Regions from separate parts of the Limimaricola sp. AA108-03 genome, predicted to be linked through region 2. Evidence: riboswitches for the same ligand, from Rfam matches in the RefSeq annotation. Region 2 holds a riboswitch; each other region holds the start of a gene.
What was found. A riboswitch is a leader RNA that binds a small molecule or an ion and turns the genes downstream of it on or off. The one in region 2 is predicted to bind thiamine pyrophosphate.

Region 1 (6,372 bases), on a different replicon from region 2:
GCTCATGGAGGCTCCTTTCAAGGGCACGGGCAGGCCACGAGTCTATGCCCGCCCGCGCGGCTTGCAAGCTCTGCCGCCACGGCAGCGCTCAGCCGAGCGCCACCAGCCGGATCTCGCCATCCCATGCCGCGCCGAGCCGCTCGGCCGCCTGCCACGCCCGAAGCCCGGTCCGGCAGCACAGCACGGCGCGCGCGCCGACGGGCGGGCGCGGGCCATCGGGACCGAACGCGGCCACCGCGTGGCGTAGGGCGTGGCGGCAGGGCGGCGGGCCCTCCTCGGGGGCGCGCAGATCCACGACGAAATCATCGGCGGCGATGTCCCCCGGCGCGATGAAGCGCGGCGCCCGCGCGGGCTCGGCAGCGGCCGAAAAGCCGAAGCCGCCGAAGCGCCATGTCGCGGCGTCGAAGCTCGCGAGTCGTCCCAGCGGCGACGGCGCCATGCTCGAGAGCTGCGCCAGAGCCATCTGCGCCTGCAGCGCGCCGACGACCCCCACCACCGGCCCGAGAACCCCCTCCTCGGCACAGGAGCCCATCCGCGCCGGCAGGTCGGGGAATACCGCCCGCAGGCTCGGCGCGCCGTCGCAGAACCCGCCCGCATAGCCCGACAGGCCGGTGACCGAGGCGCTGATCAGCGGCAGCCCCGCCGCGAGGCAGTGATCCGAAGCGACGTAGCTCGCGGCAAAGCTGTCGGCGCAGTCGATCACCAGATCGACGCCCTCGCACAGCGCCGCGACATTGCCAGGGTCGAAGCGCTCGACCAGCGGCTCCACCACCGTCTCGGGGTTGAGCGCGGCCATGCGCCGGGCCGCGACCACCACCTTGGGCCGGTCGATATCGACCATGCGAAACAGGGTCTGCCGGTGCAGGTTGCTCGCCTCGACCCGGTCCGGATCGACCAGCCGGACATGGCCGAGACCCGCCCCGACCAGATATTGCAGCACCGGCGCCGCCAGCCCGCCCGCGCCGATCACCAGCGCATGCGCCTCGCGCAGCCGGGCCTGCGCCGCTCCGCCGAAGCCGGGCACCGCGACCTGTCGCGCGTAGCGGTTCATCGCACGGCTCCGATCCAGTCGCGCACCCGGCCCTCCGGGTCGGCGTTCAGCGTGATGTCGGTCACCGCCGAGACGATGTCGGCCCCGGCGGCGAAGGCCTCGGGTGCCCGCGCGACCGAGAGCCCGCCGATCGCAACGAGGGGAATGTCGCCCACGAGCCGCTTCCACTCGGTGAGCCGCTCCACCCCCTGCCGCTCCCATTTCATCTTCTTGAGGATCGTCGGCCAGACCGGCCCCAAAGCCACGTAGTCGGGGTCGAGCGACAGCGCCCGCTCCAGCTCGGCCCGGTCGTGGGTGCTGATCCCCAGCCGCAGCCCGGCGCGGCGGATCGCGGGCAGATCGGCGCTGTCGAGATCCTCCTGCCCGAGATGCAGCCAGTCGCAGCGCAGATCGATCGCCGCGCGCCAGTGATCATTGACCACCAGCGTCGCGCCATGCGCCGCGCAGAGCTCGCGACCGCGCGCAAGCTGCGCGCGGATCTCGGTGTCGGCGCGATCCTTCAGCCGCAGCTGCACCAGCTTCACGCCCAAGGGCAGCATCCGCTCCAGCCACGAGACGTCGTCGAAGATCGGGTAGAACCGGTCGAGGCTCATGCGAGGAATGCCTTGCCGATCAGCGGCGTCGAGGGCGCGGCCATGTCGCGCGGCTCCATCGCGCCCGCCTCGAATCCCAGCCGCCCGGCCTCGACCGCGCGCGCGAAGCCCTCGGCCATCGCGGCCGGGTCGTCGGCCTTGGCGACGGCGGTGTTCAGAAGCACCGCGTCATAGCCCATCTCCATCGCCTCGGCGGCCTGGCTCGGACGACCGAGGCCCGCATCGACCACCAGCGGCACGTCGGGGAACTGCGCCCGCAGGGCGCGCAGCCCGTAGCGGTTCGCGAGCCCCAGCCCGGTGCCAATCGGCGCGCCCCAGGGCATCAGCACCTCGCAGCCCGCGTCGAGCAGCTTCTCCGCCAGCACCAGGTCCTCGGTGGTGTAGGGGAACACCTTGAATCCCTCGGCGCTCAGGATCGCCGCCGCCTCGACGAGGCCCCATGGATCGGGCTGCAGCGTGTCGGCATGGCCGATCACCTCCAGCTTGATCCAGTCGGTGCCGAACAGCTCGCGCGCCATGCGCGCGGTGGTCACCGCCTCGCGCGCCGAATGGCAACCGGCGGTGTTGGGCAGGAGCCGCACCCCCAACTCGCGCACCAGCGCCCAGAAATCCGCGCCCTCGCCCGCCGCCGCCTCGCGCCGCACCGACACGGTGGCGATTCCCGCGCCGGAGCGGCGGAACGCCTCCGACAGCACCTTCGGGGAAGGGTATTGCGCCGTGCCGAGCATCAGCCGCGAGGCGACCGGCGTGCCGTAGAAGCCGAGCATCTCAGCCTCCCTGCCGCGGCGCGACGATCTCGATCCGGTCGCCGGGCGCGATCGGCGTGGCGGCACGGGCACCGGCCGGGACGAACTCCTCGTTCAGCGCCGTCGCCACCGTTTCGCCGTCGCGCCCGAGCGCGACCAGCGCCTCGGCCAGGGTCGTGGCCGTCACCTCCTGCGGCGTGCCGTTAACCATGATCTTCATCGCAAACCTCCGGTTTGATGCCGTCGCAGATCCAGTCCGCCGCCATCCGCGCCATGCTGGGCGCGAGTAGAAAGCCGTGGCGGAACAGACCGTTGACATGGATAATCCCGCCGCGTCGCCGGATGCGCGGCAGGTTGTCGGGAAAGGCGGGACGCGCATCGGCGCCGATCTCGAGTATCTCGGCCTCCGCGAAGGCGGGGTGCAGCGCGTAGGCGGCGCTGAGCAGTTCCAGCGCGGCGCGCACCGTGGCGGGGCCGCGCCCCGCGCTCTCGATCTGCGTAGCGCCGAGCATGTAGATGCCGCCGCCGCGCGGCACCACGTAAAGCGGGTAGCGCGGATGCAGCAGCCGGACGGGCCGCGTCAGCGCCAGTTCCGGCGCGCGCAGGACCAGCATCTCGCCGCGCACGCCGCGCAGATCCGCCAGCACGTCGCGCGCGGCCAACCCGCGACAATCGATCGCCGGCCCCGTCGCACGGACCTCCCCGGTTTCGAAGGCGACGCCACGCTCGGCCAGCCTCTGCCGCAGCCCGGACAGGGTCGCGCGCGGGTCGAGATGCGCCTCCGTTTCGACATGCAGGCCGCGCCCGAAACGCCCGGCGAGATCCGGCTCCAGCGCCGCGACCGCCTCGGCATCGAGCAACCGGCCCGGCACCCGGCGCGCGAAACGATCCAGCTCGGCCCGGTCGCGCCCCAGCGCCACCACCAGCGTGCCGCGCCGGGTCACCTGCGCGCCCTGCGCCTGCCACCAGTCGGCGGCCTCGCGGCCGAGCCGCACCACCGGTTCCTCCGCCGTCTCGCCCTCGCAATCGGGCGCGAGCATGCCGCCCGCCCACCAAGAGCAATGATGCGGTCCGGCCCCCTCCTGCCGGTCGATGACCCTGACCTTCCGGCCGCGTGCCGTGAGTTCGGCCGCCACGGCAAGGCCCATCACCCCGCCGCCGATGATCTCGTGGGTCATCGCCGGCCCTCGTGGAAATGATCCACCGGGCCGTGGCCCGACCCGACGCCGAGCCGGTCGGCGGCGCGGATCGCGCCCGAGAGCCAGCCCTGCGCTCGTTCCAGCGCCGCCTCGGGCGCGCGGCCGAGCGCCAGCAGCGCCGCCAGCGCGGCGGAGAGCGAGCATCCGGTGCCATGGGTGTTGCGGGTGTCGATGCGCGGGCCCGAGACCTCGTGCAGACCGGTCCGGGTCACCAGCCGGTCGGTGCAGCAGGGGCCCGTGGCATGGCCACCTTTCATCAGCACCGCCTCGGGTCCGAGATCGAGCAGCGCGCGCCCCTGCGCCACGACCTCCTCCGGCCGGGCCGCCACGGGGGCGCCGAGCAGCCGGGCCGCCTCGGGAAGGTTCGGCGTCAGGATCGTGGCGCGGGGCAGCAGTCGCGCGATCAGCGCCGCGACCGCCGCGTCGTCGAGCAGCGCATCGCCCGATTTCGCGATCATCACCGGGTCGAGCACCACCGGACCGGCATATCCCTCGAGCGCCTCGGCCACCGCCGCGATGATCCCGGCATGGCCAAGCATGCCGATCTTGATCGCGTCGGGCGGGATGTCGTCGCGTACGGCGGCGATCTGCGCCGCGACCATCTCGGGCCGGACCGGCATCACCCCGGACACGCCGCGGGTGTTCTGCGCGGTGATCGCGGTGATCGCCGACGCGCCATAGACGCCGAAGGCGGCAAAGCTCTTGAGATCGGCCTGGATGCCCGCGCCGCCACCGCTATCCGAGCCCGCGATGGTCAGGGCCGTCTTGATGCGCATCGTCTCGCTCCCCCCCCGGACGGGGGACGCGGGACGGACCACGGGCGTGACAAGCCTCGGGTCGCGTCTCCGTTCCCTCCGCCGGTGCTAACCGGATCAGGTTCGATGGGTCGGCTCGCGCCTCTCAGCCCCCAGCGGGGCACCCCAACGGATTCGAGCGGACGTTAGCGGCGCGGTCAGGTTGACGCAAGGGAGGGAGCTCCGCCCCCGGCCCGCGCGGGCCTCCGGCGCATTTGGAGAGAGGTGAAGGGGATCAGCGCTCGCCCTCGAAACGGTAGATCGCGAGGCCGCGCTCGCTCTCGTCGATCTCGAGGCGGCGATTGACCGGCGCATGGGCCCGGCTGGCGCAGTTCGGCCGCTCGCAGAGATAGCAGTTGATGCCGATGCCGGTGGGCGTGATCCGGTCGAGATCGAGCCCCTGCGCATGGGCGAGGCGCGGCGCATAGGCGACGTCGCAGCCCAGACCGATGGCCAGCCGGGTCGCGGGCTGGCCCAGCGTGCCGCCATGCCGGGTGATGCTGCGCGCGATCGAGAAGTAGCGCGCGCCGTCGGGCATCGAGATGACCTGCGTCTGCACCCGGTCGGGCGCCTCGAAGGCGGCGTGGATGTTCCACAAGGGGCAGGTGCCGCCGAAGGAGGAGAAGGGAAAGCGCCCGGCGCTGAAGCGCTTGGAGATGTTGCCCGCCTGATCGACCCGCACGAAGAAGAACGGGATGCCGCGGGCGCCCTCGCGCTGCAGCGTCGTCAGCCGATGCGCCACCTGTTCGTAGCTGGTGCCGAAGCGGTGCGACAGCAGTTCCACGTCGTAGCCCGCGCTCTCGCAGGCCGAGAGAAAGCGGCCATAGGGCATCAGGAGCGCGGCGGCGAAGTAGTTGGCGAGGCTGACCCGCGCCAGCGCCAGCGCCGAGGGGTCGGTCAGCCCCGAATCCGCGATCTCGTCGGCGATCTCCTGGCCGCGCTCCAGCCGCGCCAGCAGCACCGCCATCTGGAACCGTCGGCTCGGCTGGCCCAGAAGCTCCGACAGGCGCAGCTCGCCGCGATGCGCCACGTGCTGGCGCAGCCGTCCCGCCATGACGTCCGATGGCAGGATGCGGACCCGCACGCCATGCGCGCGCAGCCGCTCGGTCAGGGCGGTATGCGGCTCGCTGCGGTGCAGCTTCATCTCCTCGGCCATGGCCTCGGCGGCGCGGTCGAGGCTGTCGACATGGTTGCGCCGCTCGAACAGCCAGGCCCGCACCGCCTGCACCGCGCGGCTGCCCTCCTCCAGCACCTCGACCTTGTCGCGATCCGCCAGCGGGTTGGTGTCGGTCTGGCGCGACAGCACCAGCTGCCGGTAGCGATCATGCAGCCGCACCAGCGCCGCGGCGACGTTCGGCGCGGCCGAGAGCGCCTGCTCGATCTCGACCCGGCCCACCTCGGCTTCGAGCACCGGGTCCTTCAGCGCCGCGCCGAGATCGGCGGCGAGCTGCGCGTCAGTCTCGGGCGCCAGTTCGCTCACATTGATGTCGAAGGCCTCGGCCAGCCGCATCAAGAGCTTGGCCGAGGCGGGGCGCTGGTTGCCCTCCATCAGGGTGACGTAGCTCGACGACACGCCGAGCCGCCCCGCCATCTGCGACTGCGTCAGTCCCAAGGAGACGCGCAGCGCCTTGAGGCGGGGGCCGATCAGGAGTTTCTGGCTGCGGTCGCTCATTTCATGACTAACAATGTTTCAATCATATGGCTTACATAAATTACATCATTACCCGTTAGCAACAAAATTATGCTGCACCTGCGCGATGACCACACTAACCTTACAGACAGAGAGGCGTCGATCCTCCCTTCGGCGCCGGCAACAGGAAGGTCATGCAGATGCCACTCGATCTCGTCCCCGCCCCCGCAGCGCCCAAGCCGGTCCTGCTGCGCGACGTGCCGGGTGCCGGCCGCGTCCTGACCGATGACGCGCTGGCGCTTGCCGCCGAATTGCAGACCCGTTTCAATCCCAAGATGCAGGCGCTCTCGGTCGCCCGC
Region 2 (6,372 bases):
GCCGCAGGGCTGAGCATGAACGGCGGGCCCGGGGTCATGCTAACCCCGCCCGCCGTTCACTTCACTGGCCAACCGATCAATCGGAAAACGCGTCAGCGATGCCGGTCCGCGCCGGTCCCGCGTGCCTTCAGGCTTCGGGCTCGGGCACGTAGAGCGCGCCGCCCTCGCGGAACTTCTCGGCCATCTTCGCCATGCCCTCTTTCTGGGCCTCGGACCTGATGTCGTGGCTGATCCGCATGGAACAGAACTTGGGCCCGCACATCGAGCAGAAATGTGCCGTTTTGTGGGCTTCCTTGGGGAGCGTCTCGTCATGCATGGAGCGCGCCGTGTCGGGGTCGAGCGCGAGGTTGAACTGGTCTTCCCAGCGGAACTCGAAGCGGGCGCGGCTCAGCGCGTCGTCGCGGATCTGCGCGCCCGGATGCCCCTTGGCGAGATCGGCGGCATGGGCCGCGATCTTGTAGGTGATCACGCCGGTCTTCACGTCGTCGCGGTCGGGCAGGCCCAGATGCTCCTTGGGCGTGACGTAGCACAGCATCGCGCAGCCGAACCAACCGATCATCGCAGCACCGATGCCGCTCGTGATGTGGTCGTAGCCTGGCGCGATGTCGGTGGTGAGCGGCCCCAGCGTGTAGAAGGGCGCCTCGTCGCAGCAGGCCAGCTGCTTGTCCATGTTCTCCTTGATCTTGTGCATGGCGACGTGGCCGGGCCCTTCGATCATCACCTGGCAGTCATGCTTCCACGCGATCTGGGTCAGCTCGCCCAGTGTCTCCAGCTCCGCGAACTGCGCCGCGTCGTTGGCGTCGGCGATCGAGCCCGGGCGCAGCCCGTCGCCCAGCGAGAACGACACGTCGTAGCGGCGGCAGATCTCGCAGATCTCCTCGAAATGCTCGTAGAGAAAGCTCTCGCGGTGGTGGTGCAGGCACCACTTGGCCATGATCGAGCCGCCGCGGCTGACGATGCCGGTGACCCGGTCGATGGTGAGCGGCACGTGATGCAGCCTGAGCCCGGCATGGATGGTGAAGTAGTCCACCCCCTGTTCGGCCTGCTCGATCAGCGTGTCGCGGAACACGTCCCATGTCAGGTCCTCGGCGATGCCGCCGACCTTCTCCAGCGCCTGATAGAGCGGCACCGTGCCGATCGGCACCGGGGAATTGCGCAGGATCCAGTCGCGGATGTCGTGGATGTCGCGCCCCGTGGAGAGGTCCATCACCGTGTCGGCGCCCCAGCGCGTGGCCCAGACCATCTTCTCGACCTCCTCCTCCATCGAGGAGGTGACCGCCGAGTTGCCGATATTGGCGTTGATCTTCACGAGGAAGTTGCGGCCGATGATCATCGGCTCGAGCTCGGGATGGTTGATGTTGGCGGGGATGATGGCGCGGCCGCGCGCGATCTCCTCGCGCACGAATTCGGGCGTCACGTGATCGGGGATCGCGGCGCCGAAGCTCTCGCCGTCGCGCGGCCGGGCCAGCGCCGCGTCGCGGCCCATGTTCTCGCGGATCGCGACGAATTCCATCTCGGGCGTGACGATGCCCGCGCGTGCATAGGCGAGCTGGGTGACGGCGCGGTCGGCCGTCGCGCGGCGCGGCGCATGGGCGCGCGGGAAGGGGCGCAGCTTGCCGCTGGCCTCGTCTCGGCCATTGTCCTCGGGGCGGGTGGCGCGGCCCGGATAGGTTTCGGTATCGCCGCGCGCGGCGATCCATGCCTCGCGGTGACGGGGCAGGCCAGCGGCGGTGTCGATCGCGGCCTCGGGATCGGTATAGGGGCCCGAGCTGTCATAGACCCGGACATCCGGCTCGCCGGCGCTGGGGTGCAGGGCGATCTCGCGCATCGGCACGCGGATCTCGGGATGCAGGGTTCCGGCCGTCCAGACCTTGCGCGAGGCGGGCAGCGCGCCGGTGGTGACCTTGGGCAATTCGGGCGGGGTGGTGTTGATCGTCATGCGGCGTCCTTGCGTCGGCGGTGACGATCCAGAACGACAGCGGGGGTGGAAGGGCGGCGATGGAGCGGGAGTCTCCCCCGAAGCCAGCGGCCGCGCACCGTCCCTACGCCAGTATGAACTGGATCAGGTTCGAAGGGTCTGCGCGCGCGTGGGCCGCCATTCATGGCGACCTCGCCCAGCGATATCTCAGCCCCTTGCCGGGGCCCCCCTGGTGAAGTGCGGCCACCCTGCCGCCGGGTCAGGCGGCTGTCAAGCGCCCCGCCGGCGCTCGCGCCGCATCATCGAGGTCACGGCGCGAAACTCGGGATGGGTGGCGATCCGCGACAGGTCGAGCGGCGCCCGCGGGCGCCAGTTGGGATAGTCGTCCACCGTGCCGGGCATGTTGGTCGGCGCCTGCGGCCCGACCATGTCTGCCAGCCGGACGCCGACAAGCGCGGCGCGGCTCCGCGCGAGGTAGCGATAGGCCGCGACCAGCACCTCGCGCGGCATTTCCTTCTGCCGCGGCAGCCGCCCGCGCAGCGCGCCGGCGCGGCGCATCGCGTCGAGCAGGGCGCGGCGTTCGCGGGCGCGCTCCTTCTCATGCGCGTCGCTGTCCTCTTCGCCGACGAGGCCGAGCTTGCGGCGCAGCGCGATGTCCTCGCCGGCCCACCAGCGTTCCAGCACCGGCAGGTCGTGGGTCGAGAGGCAGGCCAGCGCGGTGGGGCTGTACTCCTGCGGCGCCCGGAAACGGTCGCCCTCCTTCTCGAAGTAGAGAATCGAGTAGGACAGGATGTTGGCCGCCTGCATGGCCTCGCGAAAGCCGGGCGGCACGAAGCCCAGATCCTCGCCGATCACCACCGCGTTCTGGGCGCGGCTTTGCTGCGCCAGCACGCGCAACAGGTCGGAGAAGGGGTAGCGCAGATGCGCCCCGGCGCTGGCGGGCTCGCCCTCGGGGATCAGGAAGAGCTGCCACAGCGCCATCGCGTGGTCGATCCTGAGCGCGCCGGCATGGGCGAGCTGCGCGCCGATCATGTCGCGGAACGGCGCGAAATCGAGCTTGCGCAGCGTGCCGGGGTTGAAGGCGGACAGGCCCCAATACTGGCCCTCGGCGGCAAAGACGTCCGGCGGCGCGCCGACCGCGAGACCGGTCATCTGCACCTCGCCGCCGCTCCAGCTGGCCGAGCCGTCGGGAGCTTCGCCCACCGCGAGATCGAGATAGAGCCCGATGCGCATGCCCGCGTCGAGCGCGCAGGCCTGCGCCTCATCGAGCTGGCGCGTCGCGCGCCATTGCAGCCAGAGATGAAAGCGGACCTCCTCCGCATTCCTGTCGGCGAAATCCGCGACCTCGGGACTGTCCGCGTCTTGCAACGCCGCGGGCCAGCCCTTCCAGCCCGAGCCGTGGCCTTCCGCCACCATCGCCAGCGACAACGCCTCGAACAGCGCGTGGCGGCGCAGCGGCTCGGCGCCCCGGGTCACGAAATCCTCGAAATCCGCCTCGTCGCCATCGAAGGGTCGCCGGCCGAAGGCCGCGCGCAGAGCCTTTAGCTTTGCGGGCACCACCGCGTCGTAATCCACCAGATCGCCGGCGCGCAGCGCCTCGCCGTCGAGATCGCCCGCCTCGTGCCCCAACAGGTCGTCCAGCGCGATATAGACCGGGTTGAGGAAGCTGCGGGTCGAGGGAAAGAAGGGGCTGCGGCGGTCGGGATCGCCGAGGAACAGCGCGTGCAGCGGGTTCACCCCGAGGAAATCCGCCCCGGCGCGCCCGGCGGTCCGCGCCATCTCCGCGAGATCGCGGAAATCGCCGATGCCGTGATTGCGCGCCGAGCGCAGCTCGTAGAGCTGGCAGAAGATGCCCCAGCCCGGGGCGCGGTCGAGCCAGTCGGGAAAATGACAGATGCCATCCTCGGGCACCTGCATCTCCTGCGGCGCGGCGGGCCCCTCGGGCGCGCCTTCGGGATCGACGCCGATCTTGCGCAGGATCAGCCGCAGCGTCGCCTCGGGAACGGGGCGGCTGCCCTCGCCATGCGGGTCGTCATATTCGGTGGTGATCCCGTGATGGCGGCACAGATCGGCGAGGTCGGTCATGCGGGCTCCATGATGGGGCCGGGCAGGGCGCCCGGCCCGTGAGGGAAGGCGGGCCCATCGGCCCGCCGGGTCAGCGGTCGGGAACGAGAACGATGGTCGCCAGCGGCGGCAAGGTCAGCGCCAGCGACACCGAGCGGCCATGGCACTCCTCCTGTCGGCAGGCGATCCTGCCCGAGTTGCCGACGCCGGAACCGCCGTAGATCTCGGCATCCGTGTTCAGAAGCTCGGTCCAGTCGCCGCCCTCGGGCACGCCGATCCGGTAGTCCTCGCGCACCACGGGGGTCATGTTGGAGATGATCAGCGCCGGGCGCGTGCCGCTATCGGCCTTGCGAAGGAAGGCGAAGATCGAGCGTTCGTCGTCGCCGCCATCGACCCATTCGAAACCCGCCGGGTCGCAATCGAGCGCGTGCAACGCCGGCTCGTCGCGGTAGAGACGGTTGAGATCGCGCACGAGGTTCTGCGCGCCCTTGTGCTTCTCGTCCTCGAGCAGGTGCCAGTCGAGCGACACGTCGTGGTTCCACTCGCGCTCCTGTCCGAACTCGCAGCCCATGAACAGGAGCTTCTTGCCCGGATGGGTCCACATGAAGCCCAGATAGGCGCGCAGGTTCGCGAATTTCTGCCAGCGGTCGCCGGGCATCTTGTTCAGCAGCGACCCCTTGCCATGCACCACCTCGTCATGGCTGATCGGCAGCACGAAATTCTCGGACCACGCATAGTGGATCGAGAAGGTCATCTGGTGGTGGTTGTACTTGCGGTAGACCGGGTCCTGCTGGATGTAGCTCAGGCTGTCATGCATCCAGCCCATGTTCCACTTGAAGTCGAAGCCCAGGCCGCCCTGGTCGACGGGACGGCTGACGCCCGGAAAGGCGGTGCTTTCCTCGGCGATGGTGGCGGCGCCGGGGGTCCGGAGCTGCACCTGGTGGTTGGTGCCCTTGAGGAACTCGATCGCGTCGAGGTTCTCGCGGCCGCCATACTGGTTCGGGATCCATTCGCCCTCGTTGCGCGAATAGTCGAGGTAGAGCATCGAGGCGACCGCATCCACGCGCAACGCGTCGATGTGGTACTTGTCGAGCCAGAAGGTGCCCGAGCAGCGCAGGAAGTTCGCCACCTCGTTGCGCCCGAAATTGTAGATCAGCGTGTTCCAGTCCTGATGGAAGCCCTGCCGCGGATCGGCATGCTCGTAGAGCGCGGTGCCGTCGAAATTGGCGAGGCCATGCGCGTCGGTCGGGAAATGCGCCGGCACCCAGTCGACGATGACGCCGATGCCCGCCTGGTGCAGCCGGTCGACCATCGCCGCGAACTGCTCGGGCGTGCCGTAGCGCGAGGTTGGCGCGAAGAGGCCCACCGGCTGGTAGCCCCACGAGCCGGTGAAGGGGTGCTCGGAGACCGGCATGAACTCCACATGGGTGAAGTTCATGTCCTGCAGGTAGTCGACCAAGAGCCCGCCGATCGTGTCGTAGTCGAGGATCTCGCCCTCGGCGCCGCGGCGCCACGAGCCGAGATGCACCTCGTAGATCGAGACCGGCTTGTCGTGCAGCGTGCTTTTGCCACGGCTCTCCATCCACGCGGCATCCTGCCATTCGTGGCGGTGCATGCCGTGCACGATCGAGCCGGTGGAGGGCGGCTGCTCCTGCCGGAACGACATCGGGTCGGCCTTGAGCGGCTGCAGGTCGCCATGCGCGCCGACGATCTCGAACTTGTAGAGATCGCCCACCGCGAGCCCCGGCACGAACAGCTCCCACAGACCGGCGCCGAAGCGGCGGCGCAGCGGGTGGCGGCGTCCGTCCCAGGCATTGAAATGGCCGACGACGCTGACCCGGCGGGCATTGGGCGCCCAGACCGCGAAGCTCACACCCTCGACGCCCTCATGGGTCACGGGATGCGCGCCGAGCCGTTTCCAGATCTCTTCGTGGCGGCCCTCGGCGACGAGGTATTCGTCCATCTCGCCCAGCACCGGGGTGAAGCGATAGGGGTCGTCGCGCTCCCATTCGTGGCTCCCGGCCCTCATGCGCAGCCGGTAGGGGGTGCCGAAGTCGAAGCCGCCGGGCATCGGGCCCCAGAACACGCCTTCGGGGTTGATCCGGCTCAGCGGCGCGATCTCCGATCCCTCGGGGGTGATCGCCACCACCTCGGCGGCGTCGGGCGCGAAGACGGTCAGCCCCATCACGCCGTCCTCGGTCTTGTGCGGCCCGAGGAGTTCGAAGGGATCTCCCATGCGGCCGCGGATGATGGCTTCGATCCGCGTGGCGTCGGGGGCCGATGCGGGCAGGGTGTCGCTCGCGTGGGTCGTCATTGGGTATCCTCTTCGTCGATCAGGTCGAGCAGGCCGCTCAGCGGAATGTCCACCCAAGCCGGGCGACTGGCAAGCT
Region 3 (6,372 bases), 1.1 Mb from region 2:
ACCCCAAGACCGGCGGCACCCACACCGCCGTCAAGCCGGCCGAGTGAGAGAGGCAAGACAGATGCTGAGAACCGTCACGCTGGCCGCGATCGCGGCGATGGGCCTCGCCGGCACCGCCATGGCCGCCGAGACCGAGACCCACATCACGGACTACGACTTCCCCTATGAGGGTCCCTTCGGGGCCTTCGACCAGATGCAGCTGCAGCGCGGCCTGCAGGTCTACACCGAGGTCTGCGCCGCCTGTCACGGCCTGCAATACGTGGCCTACCGCACCCTGCATGACGAGGGCGGCCCCGGCCTGCCCGAGGATCAGGTGCGGGCCTATGCCGCGCAGTTCGAGACCTTCGACGAGGAGCTCGACGACTTCCGGCCGGCGACCCCGGCCGACAACTTCGCCAAGAGCGCCATGCCCGAGGCGCCCGACCTGTCGCTGATGGCCAAGTCGCGCGCGGGCTTCTCGGGCCCCTACGGCTCGGGCCTCAACCAGCTCTTCAAGGGCATGGGCGGACCGGAATACATCGCCTCGCTGCTGACCGGCTACGAGGAAGCGCCGGCCTGCGCCCCCGAGGATTTCCCGGGCTACTACAACGTCGCCTTCGCGGCCGGCGGCTACCCCGAGGAATGCATCGACGAGGAGGGTCACCACGTGGCGCCCGGCTCGTGGATTGCCATGCCGCCTCCGCTTCTGGGCGACGACGTCGTCTACGAGGACGGGCACGAGGCGTCGGTGGTCGAGGAATCGAAGGACGTGACCGCCTTCCTGATGTGGGCGGCCGAGCCGAAGATGATGGCCCGCAAGCAAGCCGGCTTCACCGGCGTGCTGTTCCTCGGCCTGCTCGCCGTGCTGCTCTACTTCACCAACAAGCGGATCTGGTACCGCGCCAAGTACGGCCCGCGCGACGAGTGATCGCAGGGCCATGACGGCAAACGGGGCGTCCCTTCGGGGCGCCCTTTTTCCATGCGTGGGACCGGGAGTTTCTCGGTCTCCGAAGGCGGGCAAGAGCGCGCCCCTCGCGCTCATGCGTTTCCACACCACCCGCATGACGCAGCATTGCCACCGACACGATGGCGGCAGCGGTTTCAGCGCCCCAGATAGCTCCTGAGCGCCCGCGGCGGATCGGCCAGAAGCGGCCCTGCCGCGTCGGGCGCGGCGGCGACGCCGTCATGGACGAGGATGATATGGCTGGCGATGCGCGCGGCGTCCTCGGGCGCGTGGCTCACCATCAGCAGCGTCCGCCCCTCCCCCGACAGCACCTCGCGCGCCAAATCGAGCATCTCCATCCTGAGCCCCGGCCCCAACGCCGCGAACGGCTCGTCGAGCAGAACCAGCGCGCGGTCCATCAACAGCGCCCGCGCCAGCGCCGCCCGGCTCTGTTGGCCGCCCGACAGCGCCGCGGGTTTCCGGGCCCCCATGCCGGCAAGCCCCACCCGGTCCAGCACCTCGGCGATCCGCTGGCGCGAGCCGGCGTCGATCCGCCCGCGCGGGTCGAGCCCGAGCGCGAGATTGCGCTCCACCGTCAGGTGCGGGAACAGGTTGTTGTCCTGAAACAGGATCGAGATCGGTCGCCGCGCCGGGGGCAGCGCGGTCAGGTCGTGCCCGTTCCAGCAGACCCGCCCCGATGTAGGCGCGAGAAACCCCGCGATCACCGCCAGAAGAGTCGATTTGCCGCCGCCCGAGGGACCCATGACCGCGCCGACCGCGCCGTCGGGCAGCGCCCAGTCCGCCCGCAGCTCGAAATCTCCCTGCCGGATCTCCAGCCCCTCAAGACGCAACATCGACGCGCCCTCCCCTGTCGAAGATCCAGAACAGTGCGAGGCTGAGCGCCAGAAGCACCAGCGCGACACCCGCCGCCTGCTCCATTCGGTAGGCCGACATCAGCCGCACCATCAGGAGCGGCAGCGTCGCCTCGCCGTCGCCCGCGAACAACGCGATCACGCCCAGATCCCCCATCGACAGCGCCGCCGTGAGACCGGCGGCAAAGCCCAGTGGCCGGCGCAGGCGTGGCAGGATCAGCCAGCGCAGCCGGGCCCAGCCGACAAGCCCGAGCGAGGTCGCGAGCCGCCCATGCGCGGTCTCGGCCTGCGCCAGCGCGGGAACCAGCACCCGCGCCGCGAAGGGCAGCGCCATCGTCGCGTTGACCAGCCCGGTGACCACCAGCGCCGCGTCGCGCGGCGCGACCACCGGGTAGAGCAGCACGAAGAGGCCGGTGCCCATCACGAGGCTGGAGGCCGCCAGCGGCAGCAGCATCGCAAGTCGGGCCAGCGCGCCACCGCGCAGCGCGAGAGCCAGCGCCATGACGAGGGTCAGCGCCGTCGCACCTAGCGCCACCGCGATCGATCGCAGCGCCGCGCCCCAAAGCCCCGCCGGCAAGTCGAGCAGGCCCGGCGCGCCGCGCGCCACGATCATCGCCAGCGGTGCCATGAGGAACAGCGCCGCCAGAGCGACGACCGTGGCATCGCGCCACCGCCCCCCCCGCTCGAACCGTTCCACCACCCGGTCGAGCCCGGCGCCCAAAGCCTCGGGTGCGCCTGCGGCGCGCACCATCAGCGCCGCCGCAGCGCAAAGGCCGAACTGCACCATCGCCAGAACCGCCGCACGCCCCAGGTCGAACTCGAATCGCACCGCCTGGTAGATCGCCAGCTCCACGGTGGTGGCGCGCGGCCCGCCGCCCAAAGTCAGGGCCACGGCAAAACTGGTCAGGCAGATCAGGAAGATGACCGCGAAGGCCCCCGGCGCCACGGCGCGCAGCATCGGCCATTCGAGCAGTCGGCCCACCGGCGCGCCGAGCGAGGCGGCAAGGCGAAACCGCTCGGCCGGGATCGAGAGCCAGCCCTGCAGGATCAGACGCACCGCCAGCGGCAGGTTGAAGAAGACATGCGCCAGCACCACGCCGTGCCAGCCATAGACCGAAACCGGGCCCAGCCCCACGAGCGCCAGCGCATCGTTGAGGCTACCGCCGCGCCCGAACACGCCGATCAGCCCGATCACCGCGACGATCACCGGCAGGATGAAGGGCGCGCCCAGCAGCGTCACCAGAGCCCCCCGCCCCGGGAAGCGCCGCCGCGCCAATGCCCGGGCCATCGGCACAGCGAGCGCCACCGACAGCGCCGCCGACAGCGCAGCCTGCCAGGTGGTGAACCAGATCGCCGAAAGATCGGCGGGGCCGAGGCCCAGCGCGAAACCGGCCCGCCAAGCGACCGCGCCCAGCGTGCCCAGCGTCAGCGCCAGCACCAGCCCGGCGGCGAGACCGCCCGCCCAGCGCGTCGGGCTGTCCCCCCGCCACTGCGCGAAGGGTGCTGCGCCCAGGCCCGGCGTTATCGCGACATCCCCTGCCGCCAGGCCTCGATGGCCGGTGCGCGCAGCGCGTCGGCCTCGTCCTCGGGCAGCCAGATCGCCTTTTCGGGCATGTCGAGTTCGCGGAAGCCCTCGGGCCATTCGGCCTCGGGCAATGCCGCCGGGTAGGACCAGTTGGAGGTCGGGATCAATGACTGGAAATCGGGGCTGACCACGAAATCCATGAATTGCTGCGCCAGTTCGGCGTCATCGGTGCCCTTGAGCTGAGCCCCCAGCTCGATGGTCATGTAATGCCCCTCCTCGAAGATCGCGGCCGAAACGGTGTCATCGGCCTCGGCGATCGCGTGATAGGCGGGCGACGTGGTGTAGCTCAGCACCATGTCGACCTCGCCCTCGGTGAACAGGCCATAGGCTTCGGACCAGCCGGGCGTCACCGTGGTGATCTTGGGCGCGAGTTCGGCCCACTTGGCCTCCGCCTCGTCGCCGAACACCTCCTCGGCCCAGAGCACCAGCGACAAGCCCGAGACCGAGCTGCGCGGATCCTGGATCGCGATGCGCAGGTCGTCGGGCGCCGCGACCAGCTCGGCGAAGCTGCCCGGCACATCCTGCAGCGCCTCGTTGTCGTAGACGAAGGCGAGATAGGACCAGTCGAAGGGCAGGAACACCTCGTCGTCCCAGTCGATCGGCAGCGTCAAGGCGGTGGTGTCGACCCCGTGCGGCGCGAAGAGCCCGGTCTCGCGCGCCTTCTTCATCTCGGTGGAATCGAATCCGATGGCCACGTCGGCCTCGGTGCGTTCGCCCTCGAGCAGCAGGCGCGGCAGCAGGTCGCCGGTCTGGTAGTCGAGCGTGCAGCCGCAACGCGCCTCGAAGGCCTGCTTGATCGCCGGGCCGGGCCCCCATTCGGAGGCGAAGTAGTCGGGCGCGTAGACGGTAAGGGTCTTGTCCTGGGCGATCGCCGGCAGGGCGGCGAGCGACAGGGCGAGACCCGCGATCAGGCGATGGTGCATGGTCATCCTCCGATGCGGGCGAAGAGCAAGGAGGACCTGTGTCCGCGACCTTCCCTCCGCCGGTGTGATCCGGTTCAGGTTCAACGGGTCCGCGCGATGCGCATCTCAGCCAGGGGCCCCCCGAGGTGGCCGCGACACTACGCCATCGCGGCCCATGCGCAAGCCCCCGCCCTTTCCCCCGCGTTCGCCCCGCGCTACACCGGCCCCGCCACAAGGAGAGCGCCCCATGTCCCTCAACAGCTTCGGCCACCTGTTCCGCGTCACCACATGGGGCGAAAGCCACGGCCCCGCGCTCGGCGCCACGGTCGATGGCTGCCCGCCGGGGGTGGAGATCCGGGAGGAAGACCTTCAGGTCTGGCTCGACAAGCGGCGCCCGGGACAGAACAAGCACACCACCCAGCGCCGCGAGCCGGACGCGGTGGAGATCCTGTCGGGCGTGTTCGAGGGTAAATCCACCGGCACGCCGATCCAGCTGATGATCCGCAACACCGACCAGCGGTCCAAGGATTACGGCGACATCGCCGAAACCTTCCGGCCCGGCCATGCCGACATCGCCTATCACCTGAAATACGGGCTGCGCGACTATCGCGGCGGCGGACGTTCGAGCGCCCGGGAGACGGCGGCGCGGGTCGCGGCGGGCGGGGTCGCGCGTGCGGCGCTGGCGGCGCTGCTGCCCGAGCTGAAGATCACCGGCTACATGGTGCAGATGGGCGAGAAGGTGATCGACCGCTCGAAGATCGACATGGAAGAGATCGCGCGCAACGACTTCTGGTGCCCCGATACGGCTGCGGCGGCCGAATGGGCCGACTATCTCGATGCGCTGCGCAAGGACCACAACTCCGTCGGTGCGATGATCGAGGTGACGGCCTCGGGCGTGCCCGCCGGCCTCGGCGCGCCGGTCTATGGCAAGCTCGACACCGATCTTGCGGCTGCGATGATGTCGATCAACGCCGTGAAGGGGGTGGAGATCGGCGAAGGCATGGCCGCCGCCGCCCTGACCGGGCGCGACAATGCGGACGAGATCTTCATGGGCGAGAACGGGCCGGAATTCGGCTCGAACCATGCGGGCGGCGTGCTGGGCGGGATCAGCTCCGGGCAGGATGTGGTGGTGCGCTTCGCGGTGAAGCCGACCTCGTCGATCCTGAGTCCGCGCCGCTCGATCCGCATCGACGGCAGTCCCACCGAGGTGGTCACCAAGGGGCGGCACGATCCCTGCGTCGGCATTCGCGCGGTGCCCGTGGCGGAGGCGATGATGGCCTGCGTATTGCTCGATCACTACCTGCTCGATCGCGGCCAGACCGGCGGCGCGCGCGGCCGGATCGGCTAGAGCCGGACCCTTTCAAGGGTCCGGACCGATCTCTTGGAAGAGATCGGAAACAGGCCGCCGAGGCTGTGCCGGCGGCCTCGTCGCGTCCCGGTCGCGAGGGGCTTAGATCCAGTAGTAGGGCGCGCCGTAATGGGCATAGGTCGCCTCTTCCCAGCGGCGGTCCTCATACCAGCGTTCGGGCCGTTCCGGCGCCCCCTTGAGCTGGCTTTCAGTGATGTCCGTGCGGTAGCCGTTCAGCCCGGTGTCGTATTCGAGCTTGGCCCAGGGGATCGGGTGATGCTCCTCGCCCATGCCGAGAAAGCCGCCGAAACCCATCACGGCGTAAGTGATCTTGCCGGACTTCTTGTCGATCACGAGATGGTCGATATGGCCGATCTTCTCGCCACCGGCGCCGTAGACCTCGGTACCGTTGACCCGGTCGGACGAGATCGTGGAATGACTGTCGCTGTAGTCGAACATGATGTCCTCCTGTGCTGTGCCGGTAAAACCGACAGCGCCGCTCGGCTGTTCCACAGGCTGCATCGATGCGCCGGTTTTCGCTCGCAAGATGCACCCGCACCCATCCCGTTTTGCATTTATCGACACGATTGGCACGCAAAGAAAAAGGGCCGCCACGAGGGCGACCCTTTCCTGATCCGCTCCGCGCCGTGCGGGCGCGAGAGGCGATCACTCCTCGTTGACGCTGTCCTTGAGCGCCTTGGCGATGGTCATCTTGACCACCTTGTCGGCGTCCTTCTTGATCT

Region 1: another riboswitch for thiamine pyrophosphate. It lies ahead of thiD (bifunctional hydroxymethylpyrimidine kinase/phosphomethylpyrimidine kinase); the one in region 2 lies ahead of thiC (phosphomethylpyrimidine synthase ThiC).
Region 3: another riboswitch for thiamine pyrophosphate. It lies ahead of ACRAQ3_RS14715 (thiamine ABC transporter substrate-binding protein); the one in region 2 lies ahead of thiC (phosphomethylpyrimidine synthase ThiC).

Annotation. Positions count from the first base shown of each region.
Region 1 covers NZ_CP193758.1:19,892-26,263, reverse strand. The annotation lists gene ACRAQ3_RS17575 (glycine C-acetyltransferase) at 1-6, opposite strand, end outside; gene ACRAQ3_RS17570 (HesA/MoeB/ThiF family protein) at 89-1,051, opposite strand; gene ACRAQ3_RS17565 (thiamine phosphate synthase) at 1,048-1,644, opposite strand; gene ACRAQ3_RS17560 (thiazole synthase) at 1,641-2,411, opposite strand; gene thiS (sulfur carrier protein ThiS) at 2,413-2,610, opposite strand; gene ACRAQ3_RS17550 (FAD-dependent oxidoreductase) at 2,594-3,568, opposite strand; gene thiD (bifunctional hydroxymethylpyrimidine kinase/phosphomethylpyrimidine kinase) at 3,565-4,365, opposite strand; TPP riboswitch at 4,422-4,522, opposite strand; gene ACRAQ3_RS17540 (helix-turn-helix domain-containing protein) at 4,619-6,055, opposite strand; gene ACRAQ3_RS17535 (malate synthase A) at 6,214-6,372, shown strand, end outside.
Region 2 covers NZ_CP193755.1:1,889,023-1,895,394, reverse strand. The annotation lists gene ACRAQ3_RS09260 (DMT family transporter) at 1-13, shown strand, start outside; gene thiC (phosphomethylpyrimidine synthase ThiC) at 128-1,939, opposite strand; TPP riboswitch at 2,022-2,159, opposite strand; gene malQ (4-alpha-glucanotransferase) at 2,189-4,003, opposite strand; gene glgB (1,4-alpha-glucan branching protein GlgB) at 4,074-6,296, opposite strand; gene treS (maltose alpha-D-glucosyltransferase) at 6,293-6,372, opposite strand, start outside.
Region 3 covers NZ_CP193755.1:3,016,074-3,022,445, forward strand. The annotation lists gene ACRAQ3_RS14695 (cytochrome b) at 1-47, shown strand, start outside; gene ACRAQ3_RS14700 (cytochrome c1) at 62-907, shown strand; gene ACRAQ3_RS14705 (thiamine ABC transporter ATP-binding protein) at 1,081-1,776, opposite strand; gene ACRAQ3_RS14710 (thiamine/thiamine pyrophosphate ABC transporter permease ThiP) at 1,763-3,232, opposite strand; gene ACRAQ3_RS14715 (thiamine ABC transporter substrate-binding protein) at 3,316-4,302, opposite strand; TPP riboswitch at 4,337-4,435, opposite strand; gene aroC (chorismate synthase) at 4,529-5,629, shown strand; gene ACRAQ3_RS14725 (PRC-barrel domain-containing protein) at 5,732-6,088, opposite strand; gene ACRAQ3_RS14730 (HU family DNA-binding protein) at 6,296-6,372, opposite strand, start outside.